DNA from 3 places in the Burkholderia sp. AW33-5 genome. Region 1 is predicted to be linked to each of the others. Evidence: predicted binding sites of a transcription regulator. Region 1 holds the regulator's gene; each other region holds the start of a gene.
The links. Region 1 encodes HrcA, which represses chaperone genes, less so after heat shock. Its sites were predicted from a motif close to TTAGCACTCNNNNNNNNNGAGTGCTAA; they were not measured.

Region 2: a site for HrcA is predicted at 4,884-4,910, ahead of groES (co-chaperone GroES). Genes of this name have one in related genera too.
Region 3: a site for HrcA is predicted at 4,722-4,748, ahead of rpoH (RNA polymerase sigma factor RpoH). Genes of this name have one in related genera too.

The regions. Positions count from the first base shown of each region.
Region 1 is NZ_JBSAXA010000007.1:90,536-98,140, forward strand. It holds gene recN (DNA repair protein RecN) at 1-432, opposite strand, end outside; gene ACV22V_RS14445 (NAD kinase) at 452-1,354, opposite strand; gene hrcA (heat-inducible transcriptional repressor HrcA) at 1,485-2,507, shown strand; gene hemH (ferrochelatase) at 2,646-3,710, shown strand; gene ACV22V_RS14460 (RNA-binding S4 domain-containing protein) at 3,716-4,123, shown strand; gene ACV22V_RS14465 (hypothetical protein) at 4,095-4,256, opposite strand; gene grpE (nucleotide exchange factor GrpE) at 4,608-5,153, shown strand; gene ACV22V_RS14475 (thioredoxin family protein) at 5,164-5,604, shown strand; gene dnaK (molecular chaperone DnaK) at 5,752-7,605, shown strand, end outside.
Region 2 is NZ_JBSAXA010000007.1:222,858-230,462, reverse strand. It holds gene ACV22V_RS15045 (hypothetical protein) at 1-1,256, opposite strand, end outside; gene ACV22V_RS15040 (rubredoxin) at 1,360-1,530, opposite strand; gene ACV22V_RS15035 (hydroxymethylpyrimidine/phosphomethylpyrimidine kinase) at 1,786-2,652, shown strand; gene groL (chaperonin GroEL) at 2,830-4,470, opposite strand; gene groES (co-chaperone GroES) at 4,517-4,810, opposite strand; gene ACV22V_RS15020 (SRPBCC family protein) at 5,185-5,694, opposite strand; gene ACV22V_RS15015 (LolA family protein) at 5,736-6,368, opposite strand; gene ACV22V_RS15010 (quinol oxidase) at 6,365-6,781, opposite strand; gene ACV22V_RS15005 (anti-sigma factor family protein) at 6,810-7,598, opposite strand; gene ACV22V_RS15000 (sigma-70 family RNA polymerase sigma factor) at 7,598-7,605, opposite strand, start outside.
Region 3 is NZ_JBSAXA010000006.1:174,427-182,031, reverse strand. It holds gene maiA (maleylacetoacetate isomerase) at 1-108, opposite strand, end outside; gene ybiB (DNA-binding protein YbiB) at 292-1,266, shown strand; gene leuA (2-isopropylmalate synthase) at 1,661-3,307, shown strand; gene ACV22V_RS13685 (nuclear transport factor 2 family protein) at 3,451-3,834, opposite strand; gene ACV22V_RS13680 (acyloxyacyl hydrolase) at 3,880-4,449, opposite strand; gene rpoH (RNA polymerase sigma factor RpoH) at 4,811-5,746, shown strand; gene cydP (cytochrome oxidase putative small subunit CydP) at 6,075-6,353, shown strand; gene ACV22V_RS13665 (cytochrome ubiquinol oxidase subunit I) at 6,343-7,605, shown strand, end outside.

The DNA of each region.
Region 1 (7,605 bases):
GAACAGCTCGCGCTGCGCATCGGGGCGCATCAGCAACTGGTGCGCGTGCTGGCCGTGGATGTCGACCAGCATCTCGCCGAGCTCGCGCAACTGCGCGAGCGTCGCGCTGGTGCCGTTGATGAATGCGCGCGAGCGGCCGTTCGCGTCGATCACGCGGCGCAGCATCACGGTGTCCTCGGCGTCGAACGCGTGTTCGTCGAGCCAGCGCGCGACGCGGTCGTGCGGCGTGAATTCGGCGGTGATGTCGGCGCGGCCGCAGCCGGCGCGCACGACGCTCGCGTCGGCGCGTTCGCCGAGCGCGAGGGCGAGGGCATCGATCAGGATCGATTTGCCGGCGCCGGTTTCGCCGGAAAAGACGGTGAAGCCGCTGTCGAATTCGAGATCGAGCGCGGCGACGATGACGAAGTCGCGAATCGAGAGGTGGCGAAGCATGGTGTCGGGCTCGGGTGCGTCAGGACGCCTTGTCGTCTTCGTTCGATGCGTGTTCGTTCCAGTGCAGCTTCTTGCGCAGCGTCGCGTAATAGCTGTAGCCGACCGGGTGCAGGAACGGCACCGTGTGCTTCGAGCGGCGCACCTCGATCGTGTCGTTCAGCTCCAGTGCGGTAAACGACTGCATGTCGAAGTTCACGTTGACGTCGCGGCCGCCGACGATCTGGATCGCGATCTTCGAATCGTCGGGCAGCACGATCGGCCGGTTCGACAGCGCATGCGGCGCGATCGGCACGAGCACGATGCCCTGGAGTTGCGGGTGCAGGATCGGCCCGGCCGACGACAGCGCGTACGCGGTCGAGCCAGTCGGCGTGGCGACGATCAGGCCGTCCGAACGCTGGTTGTACATGTACCGGCCGTCGACCGACGCACGCAATTCGACCATCCCGGAAAAGCCGCTGCGGTTCACGACGACGTCGTTGAACGCGAGTGCGTGGTAGATCGGTTCGCCGTCGCGCACGATCCGGGCCTCGAGCAGCGAGCGCTCCTCGCGCTCGAACTTGCCCGACAGGATCACCGGGACGCGCGCCTGCATGTCGGCCGCCGCGATGTCCGTGATGAAGCCGAGCCGCCCGTGGTTGATCCCGATCAGCGGTGTCTTGTACGGCGCGAGCTGGCGGCCGATGCCGAGCATCGTGCCGTCGCCGCCGAGCACGACCGCCACGTCCGCGCGCGCGCCGATTTCCGCCGGAGTGAGCGCCGGATAGCCGGAGATGCCGATCTCGCGCGCGGTTTCGGCTTCGAACACGACCTCGAAGCCGAGCTTCGCGATACAGCCAGCCAGCGTGGCGAGCGGCTCGGCGATGCCGGGCGTGTTGCTCCGGCCCACGAGCGCGACAGTATTGAACTGATTACCGGTTTTCATGCCGGCATTACACCATAGCTCGTTGACGAAAAGAACCGGCTGTGTGAAGACGGGGCCGGATCGGTCAGCCCGCGCGACAGTGGCCGCGGCCACTCGCCGTGCTCGCGCGGTTGCGCTAAAATTTTCCACCATGCTAGATCCTCGCGCACGAACCCTCCTGAAAACCCTGATCGAACGGTATATCGCCGACGGTCAGCCGGTCGGCTCGCGCACGTTGTCCCGTTACTCGGGGCTCGAGCTGAGCCCGGCAACGATCCGCAACGTGATGTCCGACCTGGAGGAGCTCGGCCTCGTGTCGAGCCCACACACGTCGGCCGGCCGCGTGCCGACGCCGCGCGGCTATCGCCTGTTCGTCGACACGATGCTGACGGTCGAGGCGCCGATCGATGCCGAGGCCGTCGCGCGCCAGGTGCAGAACACGCTGCAGGCCGGCGAACCGCAGCAGCGGGTGGTGGCCGCCGCGGCGAGCGTGCTGTCCAACCTTTCGCAGTTCGCGGGTGTCGTGCTGACGCCGCGCCGCAGCCACGTGTTCAAGCAGATCGAGTTCATGCGGCTGTCGGACAAGCGCATCCTGCTGATCATCGTCACGCCCGAGGGCGACGTGCAGAACCGGATGCTCGCGACGCCGCGCGACTATTCGCCGTCGCAGCTCACCGAGGCGTCCAACTACATCAATGCGCATTTCGCCGGGCTGTCGTTCGACGAGGTGCGCCGCCGCCTGCGTGACGAGATCGACCAGCTGCGCGGCGACATGACCACGCTGATGCATGCGGCCGTGACGGCCAGCACCGAGGTGCCCGACACCGAGGACACCGTGCTCATTTCCGGCGAGCGCAACCTGCTCGAAGTGGCGGATCTGTCGTCCGACATGGCGCGGCTGCGCAAGCTGTTCGACGTGTTTGACCAAAAGACGGGCCTCCTGCAATTGCTCGACGTGTCGAGCCACGCCCAGGGCGTGCAGATCTTCATCGGCGGCGAATCGACGCTGGTGCCGATCGAGGAAATGAGCGTCGTGACCGCACCCTACGAGGTGAACGGCCAGATCGTCGGCACGCTCGGCGTGATCGGCCCGACCCGCATGGCGTACAACCGCGTGATCCCGATCGTCGACATCACCGCGCGGCTGCTGTCGCTCACGCTGAGCCAGCAATAACCCGAACCGATACCGTTCCGCCATCGTGCCGCGACGCCGCGTGCGCCGCCAGTCGGCCGAACGGCCAGCCGACCCGAGCGAGGCGGCCCGCTATAATTGAGGGCCGTCCGACTGCGTGCCCCGAGCACGTTCCTGCCCATGCGTTTCGATCTTGAACCGCCTTCGAGCGTTGCGGCCGCCCATCGCATCGGCGTGCTGCTGATCAATCTCGGCACGCCCGACGCTCCGACGCCGCGCGCGGTGCGGCGCTATCTGGCCGAATTCCTGTCGGATCCCCGCGTCGTCGAAATCCCGCAGGTCGTCTGGCAGGTGCTGCTGCGCACGCTGATCCTGCCGCTGCGCGGCCGCGCGTCCGCGAAGAAATATGCGGCCGTCTGGATGCCCGAGGGCTCGCCGCTGCGCGTGTATACCGAGCGCCAGACCGAAGGCGTGCGCCACCTGCTCGCATCGAACGACTACCAGGTGACGGTCGACTATGCGATGCGCTACGGCAGCCCGGGCATTGCGCAGGCACTCGCGCAGTTCAAGCGCGCGGGCGTCGAGCGCGTGCTGCTGATGCCGATGTATCCGCAATATTCGGCGTCCACCACCGCGACCGCGTTCGATGCCGCATTCGCCGCGCTCGCGCGGATGCGCAACCAGCCGGAAGTGCGCACGGTGCGGCAATATGCCGACCATCCCGCCTACATCCATGCGCTCGCCGAGCAGGTGCGCCAGTACTGGGCGCAGCACGGCCGGCCCGACTTCGCGGCCGGCGACAAGCTCGTGCTGAGCTTTCACGGGGTGCCGAAACGCACGCTCGACCTGGGCGACCCCTATCATGAACAGTGCCAGCAGACGGGCGCGCTGCTGATGGCCGCGCTCGGGCTGTCGACGCTCGAGTGCCGCGTGACGTTCCAGTCACGCTTCGGCAAGGCCGAGTGGCTGCAGCCGTACACGGCGCCGACGCTGCGCGAACTCGGTGAGGCCGGCGTGCGGCGAGCGGACGTGTTCTGTCCCGGTTTTACGGCCGATTGTCTGGAGACGATCGAGGAGATCGGGATGGAGGTACGCGACGAATTCATCGCGGGCGGCGGTCAGGCCTTCCACCGGATTCCGTGCCTGAACGGCGCGCCCGCGTGGATCGGCGCGGTGGGCGAGATCGTCGCCGAGAATCTGCAGGGCTGGCCGGTGAAGGCCGCGCAGCCCGAAACGGTGAGTTGAGCGCGATGAACTACAAGATTTCGACGGAACCCGGTGCGAAGCTGCGCATCGACAAATGGCTATGGGCAGCGCGCTTCTTCAAGACGCGCTCGCTCGCGTCCGACGCGGTCGACAAGGGCCACGTGAAGATCGGCGGCGCGGCGGTCAAGCCGGCGAAGGACGTGCGCGTCGGCGACGAGGTCGAGATTGCGATCGACGGTGTCGTCTGGCACATTGCCGTGCTGGGCATTTGCGACGTGCGCGGGCCCGCGAGCATCGCGCAGACGCTTTACGAGGAAACGGAAGCGGGGCGCGTCGCGCGGCTCGCCGAACTGGAGCGGCGCCGCACGTATCGCGAGCCGGCGGCGGAACTGCACGGCCGGCCGACCAAGCGCGACCGGCGCATCATCGACAGATTTTCTGGTGGGAGCTGAACATCTGGTCGAACGTCGCCCGCGCGCTTCCGTATTCGGTCGTGCGGTCGGTCACGGCTCCGGACAGGCAGATGGTGGTGGTGCCGGCAATCAGTACCAGCGCGACCACCGATATGGCAAAGGTCAGTTTCACGGTACTCGCCTCGATGGGACGGTGAATGCAGCGCCAGGTGGATGTCAGGCGGCGGTAAGCTAGGGTAAACGCGCTTTCTCGACGCTTGAGTGGAGTGTAGTGCAGCCCCCTGTGCCGGGCTAGTACTTGCCTGGTAAGCGTTGTTACAGGCCGTTTCGTCCAATCTGGCGACAAATGCGCGCAATCGGGCGACGCGCAGCGCGGTTGTTTCGCGGTATTGGCGAATGCCGGCGAATAACCCTCTTGAAATCGCAGTTTTCGCCCTTATTTGCACCAACAATGTGCGGTGCCGCCGGCATACGGTCCGGCGGTTGCCGATTTGGCTTCAACCTCTAATCGACTTTCAGCGACATGGAAAACACGCAAGAGAACCCGTCTACCCAATCGGCCGAAGACATCGGCAGCGAGAAGCAGGCGGCGCAAGGCGCTGCTCCCGCCGCCGAAGCAGCCGACGCGGCGCTCGCGGAGGCTCAAGCCAAGGTCGCCGAGCTGCAGGAGAGCTTCCTCCGGGCGAAGGCCGAGACCGAGAACGTCCGCCGCCGTGCGCAGGAAGATGTCTCGAAGGCGCACAAGTTTGCGATCGAAGGCTTCGCGGAGCACCTGCTGCCCGTGCTGGACAGCCTCGAGGCCGCCGTCAGCGACACGTCCGGCGACATCACGAAGGTGCGCGAAGGCGTCGAGCTGACGCTGCGCCAGTTGACGAGCGCGCTCGAGAAGGGCCGCGTCGTCGCGATCAACCCGGTCGGCGAGAAGTTCGATCCGCACCAGCACCAGGCGATTTCGATGGTGCCGGCCGATCAGGAGCCGAATACCGTCGTGACCGTCCTCCAAAAGGGCTACACGATCGCGGACCGCGTGCTGCGCCCGGCGCTCGTCACGGTCGCCCAGCCGAAGTAAGGCTGCCGCGATGGTTCCCGCCGGCGTCGATCCGGCCGCGTTCGAAGCGTTCGACATGCAGGCGCTGGCGGCCGACACGTTCGACGCCGGGATCGCCGGCGCCGGCGATGCGCTCGCGGTGATGTTCTTCTGGGGCGTCGACTGCTTCAACTGCGAGATCGCGAAGAAGGCGATGCTCGCCCAGCCGGACGCGATCCGCGCGCTGGACCTGAAGTGGTTCCATTGCAACGTGTACGAACATCATGAGCTGGGGCGCCGCTTCGGCCTGCACGGCGTGCCGACGTGGGTCTTTTTCCACCGCGGCAAGCGGCTCGGCCGCGCGACCGGCTGGCATGGCCTCGCGCAGTTCCAGGCGGCGGTGTCGGCGGCGCGCGCGAAGATCGCAGCGGCGGCCGGCGCGCCGTCGGACCGCGACGATGGTCCGCACGATCCAGCTACCGGCGTCGATTGAAAAAATTTAATATCCGCATCGCTCGGCGGGTCTTGAAAACGGATCGGCCGGACGCATTTCGGGAACAGAGTTGAATTCTGGCGCGCGAAACTGCCCAAAAACGCGGGGTTTCGCGCAGCAAACAGGCATTTCTGGAGATTAGGAAAAATGGGAAAGATCATCGGTATTGACCTCGGCACCACGAACTCGTGCGTCGCCATCATGGAAGGCAACCAGGTCAAGGTCATCGAGAACTCGGAAGGCACGCGCACGACGCCGTCGATCATCGCCTACATGGACGACAACGAAGTGCTCGTCGGCGCACCGGCCAAGCGTCAGTCCGTGACCAACCCGAAGAACACGCTGTTCGCGGTGAAGCGCCTGATCGGCCGCCGTTTCGAAGAGAAGGAAGTCCAGAAGGACATCGGCCTGATGCCGTACGCGATCATCAAGGCCGACAACGGCGACGCATGGGTCGAAGCGCACGGCGAGAAGCTGGCGCCGCCGCAGGTTTCGGCGGAAGTGCTGCGCAAGATGAAGAAGACGGCCGAAGACTACCTCGGCGAGCCGGTCACGGAAGCCGTGATCACGGTGCCGGCATACTTCAACGACAGCCAGCGTCAGGCAACCAAGGACGCCGGTCGTATCGCGGGCCTCGAAGTCAAGCGGATCATCAACGAGCCGACGGCGGCCGCGCTCGCGTTCGGCCTCGACAAGGCCGAGAAGGGCGACCGCAAGATCGCCGTGTATGACCTCGGCGGCGGCACGTTCGACGTGTCGATCATCGAGATCGCGGACGTCGACGGCGAAATGCAGTTCGAAGTGCTGTCGACCAACGGCGACACGTTCCTCGGCGGCGAGGACTTCGACCAGCGCATCATCGATTACATCATCGGCGAGTTCAAGAAGGAGCAGGGCGTCGACCTGTCGAAGGACGTGCTCGCGCTGCAGCGCCTGAAGGAAGCCGCTGAAAAGGCGAAGATCGAGCTGTCGTCGAGCCAGCAGACCGAAATCAACCTGCCGTACATCACGGCAGACGCATCGGGTCCGAAGCACTTGAACCTGAAGATCACCCGCGCGAAGCTGGAAGCGCTGGTCGAGGATCTGGTCGAGCGCACGATCGAACCGTGCCGCATCGCGATCAAGGACGCCGGTGTCAAGGTGTCGGACATCGACGACGTGATCCTGGTCGGCGGCCAGACCCGCATGCCGAAGGTGCAGGAGAAGGTGAAGGAGTTCTTCGGCAAGGATCCGCGCCGTGACGTGAACCCGGACGAAGCCGTCGCAGTCGGCGCGGCGATCCAGGGCCAGGTCCTGTCGGGCGACCGCAAGGACGTCCTGCTGCTCGACGTGACCCCGCTGTCGCTCGGCATCGAGACGCTCGGCGGCGTGATGACGAAGATGATCAACAAGAACACGACGATCCCGACGAAGCACGCACAGGTGTATTCGACGGCGGACGACAACCAGTCGGCCGTGACGATCAAGGTGTTCCAGGGCGAACGCGAGATGGCGGCAGGCAACAAGCTGCTCGGCGAGTTCAACCTCGAAGGCATCCCGCCGTCGCCGCGCGGCGTGCCGCAGATCGAAGTGACCTTCGACATCGACGCGAACGGCATCCTGCACGTCGGCGCGAAGGACAAGGCGACCGGCAAGGAAAACAAGATCACGATCAAGGCGAACTCGGGCCTGTCCGACGCTGAAATCGACCAGATGATCAAGGACGCGGAAGCGAACGCAGCGGAAGACCACAAGCTGCGCGAGCTGGCCGATTCGCGCAACCAGGGCGACGCGCTGGTCCACAGCACGAAGAAGGCGCTCACCGAGTACGGCGACAAGCTGGACGCGGGCGAGAAGGAAAAGATCGAAGCGGCGCTGAAGTCGCTCGAGGACGTGCTGAAGGATACGTCGGCCGACAAGGCGGCGATCGACGCGAAGGTCGAGGAACTCGGTCAGGCTTCGCAGAAGCTCGGCGAAAAGATGTACGCCGACATGCAGGCGCAGCAGGCCGGTGCGGCCGGC
Region 2 (7,605 bases), 130 kb from region 1:
AGATCCGGCGGCGCCACCCCCGCGGCGATCTTCAGCAGCGCGGCGCGCAGCATGTCGGACGCGCGGGCGTGTGCGTCGAGCCCGCCTTCGGCGAGCGGCATGCCGTGCGCGGCACGGCGCCATGCCAGCCCGAGCGTGTCGGCCAGCAGCGCCGCATGACCGAGCCCGAGCGCGCATGCGGCCGTACCGACCCGGTAGGCGGCCGCGGATGCGCGCCATGCGGCCCCCGCATCGGCCGCGGCCGGATCGACGGCCAGATCGGCCATCGATGCGTCGGCCGTCTGCAGGAAATCCTCATACGCATGGGCGTTGACGGTCACGACACCGAGCATGCGGGTGGGCGCCGCCGCGACCGCATCACGCTCGGCGCGCGCGGCGTCGGCCTCCCACAGCGCCTCGGACGCGGGCGTGCCGGCGACGTGCCAGTCCACGGTCAGCCCATAGTCGTGCAGCACGTCGACGAGCGCGACGTCTTCCGCGGCTGCGCCGAACAGCGCGAAATCGCGCCACAGCAGCGCAACCGTTTCGCGCACGAGCGCCGGCGGCGCACTGCGCCTGCCCTGCGCGTGCTCGCCGAGCAGCAGGTTGGTGCGTGCGAGGAAACGCTTCAGTTCGGGCGCGGCGCTGGCGCGCAGCGCGCGCAGGCACGCGGCGGCGAGCCGCCAGAAATCGTACGGCGCGCCGTCGGCCAGCGCGGTCAGGATCGTGTCGAGTTCGTCGAGCGCCGCGTCCGGCGTGCCGTGCGGCGCGCGCAGCACGTCGAGCAGCGCCTGCTCGTATCGGGCCCGCGCCCGGCTCGCGAATGCGTCGGGCAGCGCGCGCAGCGTCGCCGGCGGTGTCGCGCGCCCGACGAGCGCCAGCACGTCGAGCGGCACGCTCGCGTGCAGGTCGGCCGCGCTTTGCGCACGCAGCGCCCGGAAATGTTCGAACAGGATGGGCGAGCAGGCCAGCTCGCGCAGATTGTGGCGTTCGACCGCCGCGCGGAAATCGCTCAGCGCGAGACGCCAGGCGGCGGAAGCCGGTTCGGCGGCGACCAGCGGCACCGCCGCGGCCAGTTGCCCGGCGAAACGGGCGGCCGGCAGCCAGCCGGCCTCCGCCAGCACGGCCGCGGCGGCCGACAGCGGCGCGGCCGCATCGTCCCGCTGCTCGAATGCATCGGCGGCCGCCGCGAGCCACGCGTCGGCCGCGCGCACGGCCCCGCCACGCGGGTTGGGCAGTGCGTCAGGGTGGGAAACGTTCGCCGGATCGGACGTCATGGACACGCGCGCCTGTCATCGTCAAGTCGCTCGCGTCGGCCGCGGCGCGCAAGCGCCGGGCAACCGCGAGGCCGAAGCGGTGTGTCCGTGGGCCAAGGTCCGGTCAGATCTGGACCATCTCGAAGTCTTCCTTGCGAGCGCCGCATTCGGGGCACGTCCAGTTGATCGGGACGTCTTCCCAGCGCGTGCCCGGGGCGATGCCCTCTTCGGGCAGCCCGGCTTCTTCGTCATAAATCCAGCCACAAATCAGGCACATCCAGCTCTTGTATTCCATCTTAAGCCGCGTCGGGGAAAAGTCGGTAAATTCGGGAGCCATGATGGTACCGTGTCGGGGCCGGACTGCCTAGCAATCGCACTGGAGTCCGACGACTACGTTGCGCTGCGCTAAAAATTCCGTCGTGCGGGCCGGATTCCGCCGCATAATGGCTGAAAAGTGCGGCCTGCCGGGCAACACGGGGCCCAAACGCCCGATTCGCCTCGCCGTCCGCAGCTCTGTCGCTTCCCCGTTTTTTTCTTGCCCCATTTTTACATGTCCAGCAACGCCCCTCCGATCGTCCTCACCTTCGGCCTGTCCGATCCCACCGGCGGCTCCGGCCTCCAAGCCGATCTGATGACCCTGGCGAGCATGGGCTGTCACGGCGTGTCCGTCCTGACGGGCTACACCGTGCGCGACTCCGCCGCCTGCGACGAAGTGACCGGTCTCGATCCCGATGTCGTCGCCGCCCAGGCGCGCATGCTCCTCGAGGACATGCCGGTCGCCGCGTTCAAGATCGGCGCCGCGACGCGCGCGGAAGTCGTGAGCGCGATCGCGGAAGTGGTCGCCGACTACGACGGCGTGCCGCTCGTGCTCGCACCGGACTTCACGCTCGACGACGAGCACGTGCTCGCCGCCGACGACCTGCGCGAATCGATCGCCGACCTGCTCGCGCCGCAGACGACGCTGCTGGTCGCCGACCACGCGACGCTGATCGCGCTCGCGCAGCCGGACGGCGATGCCGAGGCGCCGAATCTCGACGCGGCGGTGTCGCACCTGCTGTCGCAGGGCTGCGAATACATCCTGTCGTCGGAAACGGGCTCGCACCGGCTCGTCAACACGCTGTACGGCGAGGAAGGCCAGCTTCGCGAAGATATGTGGGATCGCTCGCCGCACCGGCTGATGGGCATCACCGACACGCTCGGCGCGGCGATCGCGGCACTGCTCGCGAACGGCCAGGAGCCGCCCGAAGCGGTGCGCGAGGCGCAGGAATACCTGTACCAGGCCGTCCGCGACGCGTTCCGGCCCGGCATGGGCGCGTACCTGCCTGACCGGTTCTTCTGGGCGCGCAGCAACGACGAGGAAGGCGGGCGTCCGGTGACGGAAAGCAGCAAAAGCTCGCCGCGAATCGCCCGGCATTGACGCCGCGCGGCGGCCCTGCGCCGCCGTTGCGCGGCCTGTGCTCGCTTCGGGGCGGCATGTCCGTCCCGCGTCCGTCCCTTTTCGCGCGCATAAAAAAAGACCCGCATCGCTGCGGGTCTTTTTCTTTGGCTGGAACGCGCATCGCTGCGCGCTCCGGACACCATCGACCGAAGTCGATTACATGTCCATGCCCATGCCGCCCATGCCGCCCGGCATGCCGCCCGGCATCGGTGCGTCTTCCTTCGGCAGTTCTGCGACAGCTGCGTCCGTCGTCAGCAGCAGGCCTGCAACCGAAGCTGCGTTCTGCAGTGCGGTGCGCGTGACCTTGGTCGGGTCGACGACGCCGGCTTCAACCATGTCGACGTACTCGCCCGTTGCTGCGTTGTAGCCGTAGTTGCCCGTGCCTGCAGCAACTGCCGCCACCACGACGCTGGCTTCTTCGCCACCGTTCGTGACGATCTGGCGCAGCGGCTCTTCCATTGCGCGCAGCACGATCTTGATGCCGGCGTTCTGGTCGGCGTTCGCGCCGGTCAGGCCTGCGATCGCGGTGCGAGCGCGGATCAGCGCAACGCCGCCGCCTGCCACGATGCCTTCTTCCACAGCTGCGCGCGTTGCGTGCAGTGCGTCTTCGACACGTGCCTTCTTTTCCTTCATTTCGACTTCGGTCGCAGCACCGACCTTGATCACTGCCACGCCGCCGGCCAGCTTGGCCACGCGCTCTTGCAGCTTTTCACGGTCGTAGTCCGACGTCGCTTCTTCGATTTGCGTGCGAACTTGCTTGACGCGCGCTTCGATGTTCACGGCTTCGCCTGCGCCGTCGATGATCGTCGTGTTTTCCTTGCCCACTTCGATGCGCTTCGCCTGGCCCAGTTCTGCCAGCGTTGCCTTCTCGAGCGTCAGGCCGGTTTCTTCCGCGACGACTTGACCGCCGGTCAGGATCGCGATGTCTTCCAGCATGGCCTTGCGGCGATCGCCGAAGCCCGGCGCCTTGACCGCAACGGTCTTCAGGATGCCGCGGATGTTGTTGACGACCAGCGTTGCGAGCGCTTCGCCTTCGACGTCTTCAGCGATGATCAGCAGCGGGCGGCCAGCCTTCGCGACTTGCTCGAGCACCGGCAGCAGATCACGGATGTTCGACACCTTCTTGTCGTGCAGCAGCACGAACGGGTTGTCGAGGACGGCGACTTGCTTGTCCGGGTTGTTGATGAAGTACGGCGACAGGTAGCCGCGGTCGAATTGCATGCCTTCGACGACGTCGAGTTCGTCGGCGAGCGACTTGCCGTCTTCGACGGTGATCACGCCTTCCTTGCCGACCTTGTCCATCGCTTCAGCGATGCGATCGCCGATCGACGTGTCGCTGTTCGCCGAGATCGAGCCGACCTGTGCGATTTCCTTATTCGTCGTGCACGGCTTGCTGATCTTCTTCAGCTCGTCGACAGCCGCTGCGACTGCCTTGTCGATGCCGCGCTTCAGGTCCATCGGGTTCATGCCCGATGCGACGTACTTCATGCCTTCGCGAACGATCGATTGCGCGAGGACGGTTGCCGTCGTCGTGCCGTCGCCTGCGTTGTCGCTGGTCTTGGAAGCCACTTCCTTGACCATTTGCGCGCCCATGTTCTGGAGCTTGTCCTTCAGCTCGATTTCCTTCGCGACCGACACACCGTCCTTGGTGACCGTCGGGCCGCCGAAGCTGCGCTCGAGCACGACGTTGCGGCCCTTCGGACCCAGCGTGACCTTGACTGCGTTGGCGAGAATGTTCACGCCTTCGACCATCTTCGAACGGGCGGAATCGCCGAATACGACGTCTTTAGCTGCCATCTTCTAACTCCTTGAATTCTTGAGAATATGTACCGTCAGTGGACGCTTACTTCGCGTTGACCACGGCCATGATGTCTTCTTCACGCATGACCAGCAGCTCCTGGCCGTCGACCTTGACGGTCTGGCCAGCGTACTTGCCGAACAGCACGCGATCGCCGACCTTCACGTCGAGCGCGATCGGCGCGCCCTTGTCGTCGCGCTTGCCCGGGCCGATGGCCAGGACTTCGCCTTGATCCGGCTTCTCAGCTGCTGCGTCGGGGATCACGATGCCCGAGGCGGTCTTGGTTTCCTGATCCAGGCGCTTGACGATCACGCGATCGTGCAAAGGACGAAGGTTCATATTCACTCCTCTCTTGACTGAGATTGAAGAACGCTTAGGGAATCTGCCCGGCGGGTCGCCCGGCAGAGAATTGTTAGCACTCTCGTGCAGCGAGTGCTAATTATATGGACGGGTTTTGACAAATTCAAGAAGGGGAGCCGGAGGTTTTTTCGTGCGGGGCGGAACGATGGAAAAACGGGGATTGATTGAAAAATTTCATTAAAAACAATCACATAAACATCGATTCCGCACACCGGGCGCGGACGAGATACGGGATATCCCGACCTCGCCCCAATTGCGACACGGGGCGAGCACCGAGTTCCCGCGGTCGTCCGGCATCGCATGAACAAGGCTGCGCGGACGTGCCAAGGGCACAAACCGCGGCCACGGGATCGTCACATGTCCGGACAGCCCGCGACCGGCTGAAACGTCCGGCCGTCGGTCTCGACCGTCGCGCCGAGCAGCCGCGCGAGGCCTTTCGCGCCTTCGCGCATCACGACGTCGTGATTCCACGCGAACAGCGGGCGCGCGATCGGCTCCAGCCAGTTCATCCAGCGCTCGCGCGTGCGGATGTGCCAGTCGTAGCGCACGACGGTGCGCGCGCCGTCGCCGGCGAACGACCAGCGGCCGTCGCCTTCGATCGCGCCGCTCGCGCGGCCTTCGAGCACATGCGGCCGTTCGACGCGCAGCACGCGCATGTCGAAGGTCAGCCGGTACGGCAACGCGCCTTTCCACGTGTATCGCTGCAGCGCGCCGACGCCGCCCGCGTCGCCGTGCTCGATCTCGACGGTCCGCACGGCGCTCTTCCACCAGTCCGGCCAGCGATCGACCTGGTAGATCGCGTCCCAGACAGCCGCGAGCGGCGCGTCCACGCGCCACGTCGTCGAAAACCGGTATTCCGCCATGCTGCCTCCGGCGCGAATCAGAATCGGGGTCAAAAACGCGATCAGGGCGAGAAAAAGCGGGCGGGAAACGCGACGTCGATCTCGACGTCGTCGAGCGTCACCGTTTCGAGCGGCGCGCCGTCGTCGTCCGCGAAGCTGACGACCTTCAGCGGAAAGCCGTCCTCGGTGTCCAGCCACAGACGATAGCGGTGCACGCCGTCGACCACATGCGCGGGCGCGCCCGTCACCGATACGCGCAGCGTGGAGCGGCCGCCGAGGTTTTCCTTGCCTTCCGTCACGGTCGCACCGCCCTGCTGCAGCGCATGCACGTTGTGCAGCAGCACGCCGACGTCCGAACGGTCGACGCGATGGCCGCTGCGGTCGCGCAGCAGCGGATTGGACGGCGACAGCGTCAGCGCCGGCAGCGCATGCTCGCCGAACGGACGCAGCCGCACCTTGCCGTTGCCCGGGTCGTACGCGAGCACCGCGCCGTGATGCGGCGACACGAAGTCCATCCGGACGAAACCGGGTTTCAGGTAGGCATAGTGGAATTCGGCATGCTCGCCGCTGCGCGCGGACGAGCGGATCGTCGCGCGGTACGAATGGACCTGGTCGAAATGCGTCTGCGCGATGGTCACGGGATCGGCTGTCATGCTCGCTCCTATCAGGCTCGCGGCCAGCAACGCGGCGATCACGGCGCCGCCTCGACGTCGAGCACGCCTTCCATTCCGCGCTCGCGATGGCTGCGCAGGAACAGCAGCCGATGCGTGCAATAGTAGGCGAAGCGGCCAGGCGCCGTCGGCGTGAAGCGCAACGTGCGCGGCGTCGTGCCCAGCTCGGTATGCACCGCGATGCCGGCCTGCGGCGCGTCGATCTTGAAACTGTGCGGCACGACGCCCGGCTCGGCCGAGACGGTGAGTTCGACCGGCACGTGCGCGCGGACGATCACGTGGCTCGGACGAAAGAAATAGCTGCCGCCGACGATCGCCACCCGCTGCACGCCGTCGGCGTCGACCGGCGCGCGCACCGGCGCATCGCCGTCCGCCCGCGCGAGCCCGGCGCCCACCATGAGCGCCACCGCAACCATCACCGCCTTCTTCGTGTTCATCGTCGGCTCCCTGCCGATGTCGCGCGCGTCAGCCCTTCCACGCGTCGGTCGGTCCGCCGAGCGCGCCGCATGCTTCGATCGCGAGCTCGCGCAGCCGCCGTTCGTCGGCGTGTCCGGAGAGCGCATAACCCATGCCGCGATCGGACCAGAAGTACGTATCGCGGCCGCCGGCGGACATCGCCCGGGGCGCGAAGCGCCGCGCATCGTAGGCCGCCATGTAGAGCGTCACGCGCTTGCCGTCCGCGCGCTGGTACATCAGTTGCGCGGCCGGCCCCGCGTCGCCCGGCAGCAGCCGGCCGCCCAGCAACGCATAGCCGTATTCGTCGAGCGACGGCGCACGCACGGGCCGCCCGAGACGCGCGGACAGCCACGCGGCAAGGCGCGCCGGATCGCGTGCGTCGACCTCGACCGGATGCTCGCGATCGGCCGCGTACACGGCATACGCGACGTCCGCGCGCGCGGCGAAGGCCGGCTCGGCGCCGAAGGTCGTCCAGCCCGCGTGCAGCGCGACGCCGATCACCAGCCCGGCCGCCAGCCCCGCGAATGCATACGCGACGCCGCGCCAACGCGGCACGCGCCGCTGCACGAACAGCGCGGGTGCGGCGGCCGGCAGCGGGAACAGCGCTTGCAGCGCATCGCGCTGCGCGCCGTAATGCGCGAACCGGTCGGCTTCGCGCGGATCGGACGCCAGCCGTTCGAGTACCTCGCGACGCTCCTGCCCGGACAGCTCGCCGTCGAGCAGCGCCGACAGCAGTTGCGCCGACGCGTCGGCTCCGCCGTCCCGATCGTTCGAAGGTTTGCGCGGATCGTCGTCCATCATGTCT
Region 3 (7,605 bases), on a different contig from region 1:
GTCGCGCAGCATGTGCACGGGAACCGTGTCGTACGGCAGCTGCTTCAGGTTCAGGGCGATCCGCACGCGGTACGACGCGGAACTGCGGAAATAGCTGTAGAGCTTCATGGGATGTCTCTCTGGAATTCGTATTCGGCCGGCGACGGCGTCCGCGGCGCACGCGGCACCGCCGGGAACCCGAGTTTAGCGCGCCGCGCCGCGTCGGCGCGCGCAGCCGTGCCCGTGCGATACTCGGGGCATTCCTTACCGCTCACCGCGCGGCCCGATGCCAGCCGCCCGCCCCACGCCCCGATGACCGCTTCCCTCGACCCCGCAACCTCGCCGTTCCCTTGCGCCCGCTTCATCAAGGAAATCGGCCGCGGCCCGCACGGCGCACGCGCGCTGTCCGCCGAAGACACGTTCGAGCTTTATCGCGCGATGCTCGACGCGCGCGTGTCGGACGTCGAACTCGGCGCGATCCTGATCGCCTATCGTCTGAAGGGTGAAAGCGCCGACGAACTGGCCGCGATGCTCGCCGCCGCGCAGGCGTCGTTCGAACCCGTGCACGTGCAGGATGCCGCGTTCCGCCCGGTGTCGATCCCGAGCTACAACGGCGCGCGCAAGCAGCCGAACCTGGTGCCGCTGCTCGCACTGCTGCTCGCGCGCGAAGGCGTGCCGGTGCTCGTGCACGGTGTCGAGCGCGATCCGGGCCGCGTGACGAGCGCGGAGATCTTCTCGGCGCTGTCGATCCCGCCGTCGACGTCGCACGACGCGATCGAGGACATGCTCGCGGAACGCCGCGTCGCGTTCGCGCCCATCGCCGCGCTGGCGCCGCGCATCGCGCGTCTGCTGTCGCTGCGCGGCGTGCTCGGCGTGCGCAACTCGACGCACACGCTCGTGAAGATCCTGCAGCCGTTCGCGCCGGCCGGGTTGCGGCTCGTCAACTACACGCATCCGCCGTACCGCGACAGCCTCGCGCAACTGTTCCGCGATCATCCGGACGCCGCACTCGGCGGCGCGCTGCTCGCGCGCGGCACGGAAGGCGAAGCGGTGGCCGACACGCGGCGCCAGGTGCAGGTCGACTGGCTGCACGACGGCGTATGCGACACGATGATCGAGCCCGAGCGCTCGTCGAGCGACGCGCCGCCCGTCGCGCTGCCCGAATCGCGCGACGCGGCAACCACGGCCGCGTGGACGGACGCCGTGTTGCGCGGCGAAATTCCGGTACCCGACGCGCTTGCGCGGCAGGTCGAGACGATCGTACGAATCGCCCGGCTCGCACCGTGACCGGCATCCCGGGCCGGCACGCCGCCGCACCGGCCTTTCGACCGACCATTTGACACGCGCACGCATCCTGGCATAGAGTTGTCGCCATGCGTTCCTTTCCGAACACCCTCCGAATTACCTCCGGCCGCCTAGCGCGGTCGCTATCGCTACGACTAGCCTAAGGCTGTCTTAGCGCCGTGTGCTGTCCGCACGGTCCCTCCCTGCAGTTCCTCGCAGCACCCTTCTCGCAGTTTTTACAACCCGAAGTCGTCAGCATTCGTCCGTCTATCCGTCGGCCGATTCGCGAAGATCATCCGCATCCGCAGCGCGTTTGCCGCGCCACGGTGCGAGGCAGCGCCACCCGTCGCCCATGCCGCCCGTCTTCGCTCGCGACTTGAGACCCGAGGTCCAGAAGATGAAGCGCAACCCGCAAGACAAGTACCGTCCGTTCGAGCCCGTCCGCATCAATGGCCGCCGCTGGCCGACCCGCACCATCGAGCGTGCGCCGGTCTGGATGAGCACCGACCTGCGCGACGGCAACCAGTCGCTGATCGAGCCGATGAGCATCGAACAGAAGCTGGAATTCTTCGACATGCTGGTCGCGATCGGTTTCAAGGAAATCGAAGTCGGTTTTCCGTCGGCGTCGCAAACCGACTTCGATTTCGTCCGCAAGCTGATCGACGACAAGCGCATTCCCGACGACGTGACGATCGAAGTGCTCGTGCAGTCGCGCGAAGACCTGATCGCGCGCACCTTCGACGCGCTCGAAGGCGTGCCGCGCGCGATCGTGCACTTGTACAACGCGATCTGCCCGTCGTTCCGGCGCATCGTGTTCGGGATGTCGAAGGACGACGTGAAGGCGCTCGCGGTCGAGGGCACGCGACTCATCAAGGAACACGCGGCGGCCCGCCCCGACACGCACTGGACCTACCAGTATTCGCCGGAAACCTTCAGCATGACCGAGCTGACGTTCGCGCGCGAAGTGTGCGACGCGGTCGCGCAGGCGTGGCGGCCGACCCGCGATCACAAGATGATCGTCAACCTGCCGGCGACCGTCGAAGCCGCGAGCCCGAACGTGTTCGCCGACCAGATCGAGTGGATGGACCGCAACCTCGCGTATCGCGACAGCATCGTGCTGTCCGTGCATCCGCACAACGATCGCGGCACCGCGGTCGCGGCCGCGGAACTCGCGCTGCTCGCGGGCGCCGACCGCATCGAAGGCTGCCTGTTCGGCAACGGCGAGCGCACCGGCAACGTCGATCTCGTCACGCTCGCGCTGAACCTCTATACGCAGGGCATCGATCCGGGCCTCGATTTCTCCGACATCGACGCGGTGCGCCGCGTAGTCGAGCGCTGCAACCAGATTCCGGTGCATCCGCGTCATCCGTACGCGGGCGACCTCGTGTTCACCGCGTTCTCGGGCTCGCACCAGGATGCGATCCGCAAGGGCTTTGCGCAGCAGCGCCCCGACGCGGTGTGGGAAGTGCCGTATCTGCCGATCGACCCGGCCGACCTCGGTCGCAGCTATGACGCGGTCATTCGCGTGAACAGTCAGTCCGGCAAGGGCGGCGCGACGTTCCTGCTCGAACGCGGGATGGGCTTCACGCCGACGCGGCGCGTGCAGATCGAATTCAGCCACGCGGTGCAGACGCTCGCCGACACGTCCGGCGAGGAAGTGACCGGCGACGCGATCTGCGCGCTGTTCGCCCGCGAATTCTTCAAGACCGACGGCCCGGCCGCGCGCCACGGCGACGCCGCACGCTGGCAGAACCGCGACATCGCGGGCGCGCCGCCGGCCGGCGCGACACCCGAAGACGTCGTGCAACGCACGGCCGCGGCCTTCGCGACGGCGGCCGGCGCGACGATCGACGTCGCCTCGTGCGAACACGCGCGCACGAGGGACGGACGAATTGCGGTATCGGTCGGCTGCCGGGTCGGCGATGCACCGCTGCGGCATGGCGTCGGCGTGCACGCCGATGCGGCAAGCGCCGCGCTCGACGCGGTCGTCAGCGCGATCAACCGCTCGGCCTGGCAGTGCGCCGACCGCCGTGCGGCAGCCTGATCGGCAGATTTTCGTTTCAGGGTTCGAACGTCAGCGAGCGGTGCGTGACCGCCCGTGCGCCGCGCGATCCGCGCCGCACGGGCAATGAAAAGCGGCCCAGAAGGCCGCCTCGGTCGGGACACGAAAAGGAGCGCCACGCGCGCTCATGTCTCGGTCGCGCACCGCGTCGCCTGCCACGCCAGCAGGCGCCACTGCCCCTGCTCATGGGTATGGACGGCGGTATAGGCGATCGGAAACACCAGCCCGCCGTTGTTCGTTTCCATCTCGATCAGTGCGCGCCCGGTGACGACGCAGGTTGCGTCGCCGACGGGCAGCAGGTCCTGCGACTGGATTTCGATCTGACGATAGCGGCGGCGGCCGGCGACGATGGCGTCGATGAACTGCTGCTTGGTTTCGCGTTTGCCGTTGGTGTGCACGAAGAACACCTTGTCCGACAATTGCGCCTCGAGCGCCTCGCCGTCCCCGTCGACCATCGCCCGGAACCGATCGCGCTCGAGCGCGCGAATCGCATCGACCACCTTCGCCATCGCCTGACTCCTCGGCAACGCGCCCGCCGTGCGCGGGCGTGCGGATCAGAAGTTGTACTGCACGTAGAACTGGTGGAAATTTATACCAGGATTCGGCTCTTTGATACCCGCGTTAGACACATGTTGAAAACGGTAGCCGAGCTGATACTGTTGCCGTTCTCCGAACTGCGCGCCGACGCCGACGACGTCCACGAACTGGAACGACGTCGCCAGCGACAGTTTGTTGGAGATCGTCGGGGACGTCAGGAAGCGGATGCCGGCGCCGGCCTCGATGAACGGCCGCACCTGCCCCGCGCTCTTGATGAAGCGGAACATCGGCGTCGCACCGAATTCGCCGATGCTGCCATGAACATTGCCGCCCGTGTGCCAGTAGCCGGCGTGGCCTTCCATCACGAACGCGAAGTGCCAGCCGCCGATTTCCCACCAGTTCCAGCCCGGATCCCACACGACGCCGAGATCGGCCTTGTCGATCCCGTGGCGATCGGAAAACCCGCCGCCCGCCTGGATTCCCCATCGATCCGCGAACGCGGCACCCGATCCGCCCAGCAGCGACGCCGCCAGCAGCGCATGCAGCGCAAGCCGACTACGGGGCCGGCAATTCTTCTTATTGTTCATCAGACACTCCAACTTCGTGGGTTGAATGGAGCCTTGCCGCAGCGGCCGGGCCCGAGCGAACTGAATGGTATGGTAAAGGACTTTTCGAATCGGCATCACGAAGCGAAATTGTTTGCTTCCAAAACTACAAAAATCGAAACCGTCTACTGATTACTATCAGAAACAACAACTTACGGAACTTCCACCGGCCACTCCGGTCGCAAATTAGACTATCGACTCGACAAGTTCGATAGAGAACCGGGAACTTGGATGCCCGCACCCCCTCTAAGGAATTAGCACTCGGATTACGGGAGTGCTAAGATGGGCCCCGGAATCTCATCCGAGACCAGGGGTTTGTCCCTGATTCCAAAGGAGTTTTTTAGTGAGCCACGCCCTGACCCTTCCGAACACCCTGAGCCCGACGCCGGCCAAGGCCGAATCGGCAGGCTCGCTGGCGCTCGCGACTCAATCGATGTTGTCGGGCCAGCTCGGCAACATCGACGCGTACATCCAGGCCGTCAACCGGATCCCGCTCCTGACCGCCGAAGAGGAACGCCAGTACGCGACCGAATTCCGCGAAGACAACAACCTCGACTCGGCACGCCGCCTCGTGCTGTCGCACCTGCGGCTCGTCGTGTCGATCGCGCGCAACTACCTCGGCTACGGCCTGCCGCACGGCGACCTGATCCAGGAAGGCAACATCGGCCTGATGAAGGCCGTGAAACGTTTCGACCCGGCGCAAAACGTGCGCCTGGTGTCGTATGCGATCCACTGGATCAAGGCCGAGATCCATGAGTACATCCTGCGCAACTGGCGGATGGTGAAGGTCGCGACGACGAAGGCGCAGCGCAAGCTGTTCTTCAACCTGCGCAGCCACAAGAAGAGCATGCAGGCGATGACGCCCGAGGAAATCGACGGCCTCGCGCAGGAGCTCAACGTCAAGCGCGAAGACGTGACCGAGATGGAGACGCGTCTGTCGGGCGGCGACATCGCGCTCGAGGGCCAAGTGGAAGACGGCGAGGAGTCGTACGCACCGATCGCCTATCTGGCCGATTCGCACAACGAGCCGACCGCCGTGCTCGCCGCGCGTCAGCGCGACATGCTGCAGACGGACGGCATCGCGCAGGCGCTCGAGGCACTCGACGCACGCAGCCGCCGGATCATCGAGGCGCGCTGGCTGAACGTCGACGACGACGGCTCGGGCGGCTCGACGCTGCACGATCTCGCGGCCGAGTTCGGCGTATCGGCGGAACGCATCCGCCAGATCGAAGCGAGCGCCATGAAGAAGATGCGCACGGCACTCGCCGAATACGCGTAACTCCGCGATTTAGAGCGCCTTACCCAAAACCGCTGCCCACCCGGCAGCGGTTTTTTTTCGTCTATGTTTTGGCCTCGATCACCCCGTATTAATCGACCTTATTGATCGGGTATCGGGCGAATTCCGCCCCCTTCCGCATAACCTTGATCTGCATCAAGTTTCGACACGTGCTTCGCGACGGTCTGCCGCAGCGCAACACTCGGCATCGGAAAGCCGGCATTTTAAAATTGGCATGTCGGCTTAAAAGGATTAAAACAGCTTAACTGCCGTCATAAATCCGACGTAGAGTCGCCCCAAAACCCACGTAAATCGATTCAGGATAATCGCCTTGATCTCGATCAATAAAGAGCCTGCGCCGCCTCCCCCGCAGGCCGCCGGCACGCTCGGCTGGCGCGCACGCATCGCCGCGTGGGCGCGCGGGCCGACCCTCATGCGCGACATCACGCTGGTGGTGATCGTCAAGCTGATCCTCCTGATGTCGCTCAAATACGCATTCTTCAATCATCCGCAGGCCAAGCACATGTCGCTGCCGCCTGCCGTCGTCGCCGAGAAGCTGCTCTCGGTGCCGGCGCCTGCATCTACCGAGGGAGACCACCATGATAAGTAGCGAAGTCGTCGATCTGTCGCGTCTGCAGTTCGGCATCACGGCGCTCTACCACTTCCTGTTCGTGCCGCTGACGCTCGGCCTGTCCTGGCTGCTCGTCATCATGGAAGCCGTCTACGTGATGACCGGCAAACAGGTCTACAAGGACATGACCCAGTTCTGGGGCAAGTTGTTCGGGATCAACTTCGCGATGGGCGTGACGACCGGCATCACGCTCGAATTCCAGTTCGGCACGAACTGGTCGTACTACTCGCACTACGTCGGCGACATCTTCGGCGTGCCGCTCGCGGTCGAAGGCCTGATGGCGTTCTTCCTCGAATCGACGTTCGTCGGCCTGTTCTTCTTCGGCTGGAACCGCCTGTCGAAGGTCAAGCACCTGCTGGTCACGTTCCTCGTCGCGCTGGGTTCGAACCTGTCCGCGCTCTGGATCCTCGTCGCGAACGGCTGGATGAACAATCCGGTCGGCGCCGAGTTCAACTACCAGACGATGCGCATGGAGCTGACGAACCTGTTCGACGTGCTGTTCAACCCGGTCGCCCAGGTGAAGTTCGTGCACACCGTGTCGGCCGGCTACGTGACGGCCGCGATGTTCGTGCTCGGCATCTCGTCGTGGTACCTGCTGAAGAAGCGCGACACCGACTTCGCGCTGCGCTCGTTCGCGGTCGCGGCAGGCTTCGGTCTCGCGTCGACGCTCTGCGTGATCGTGCTCGGCGACGAATCGGGCTACACGACCGGCGAAGTGCAGAAGATGAAGCTCGCCGCGATCGAATCGGAATGGGAAACCCAGCCGGCACCCGCATCGTTCACGCTGATCGGCATCCCGAACCAGAAGGAAGAGCGCACCGACTACGCGATCAAGATCCCGTACGCGCTCGGCCTGATCGCGACACGCTCGATCGACGAACCGGTGATCGGCCTGCGCGAGCTCGCGAAGCACAGCGAGGAACACATCCAGAGCGGGATGGTCGCGTACGGCGCATTGCAGAAGATCAAGGAAGGCGACAAGAGCGACGCGACCCGCGCGCTGTTCGATCAGCACAAGCAGTATCTCGGCTACGGGCTGATGCTCAAGCAGTTCACGCCGAACGTGGTCGATGCGACGCCGGAGCAGATCAAGGCCGCCGCGAAGAAGACGATCCCGCCGGTCGCGCCCGTGTTCTTCTCGTTCCGGATCATGGTGTTCCTCGGCTTCCTGTTCCTCGCGACCTTCGTCGCCGCGTTCTGGTTCTGCGCGCGCCGGCAGTTGCTGCAGGAC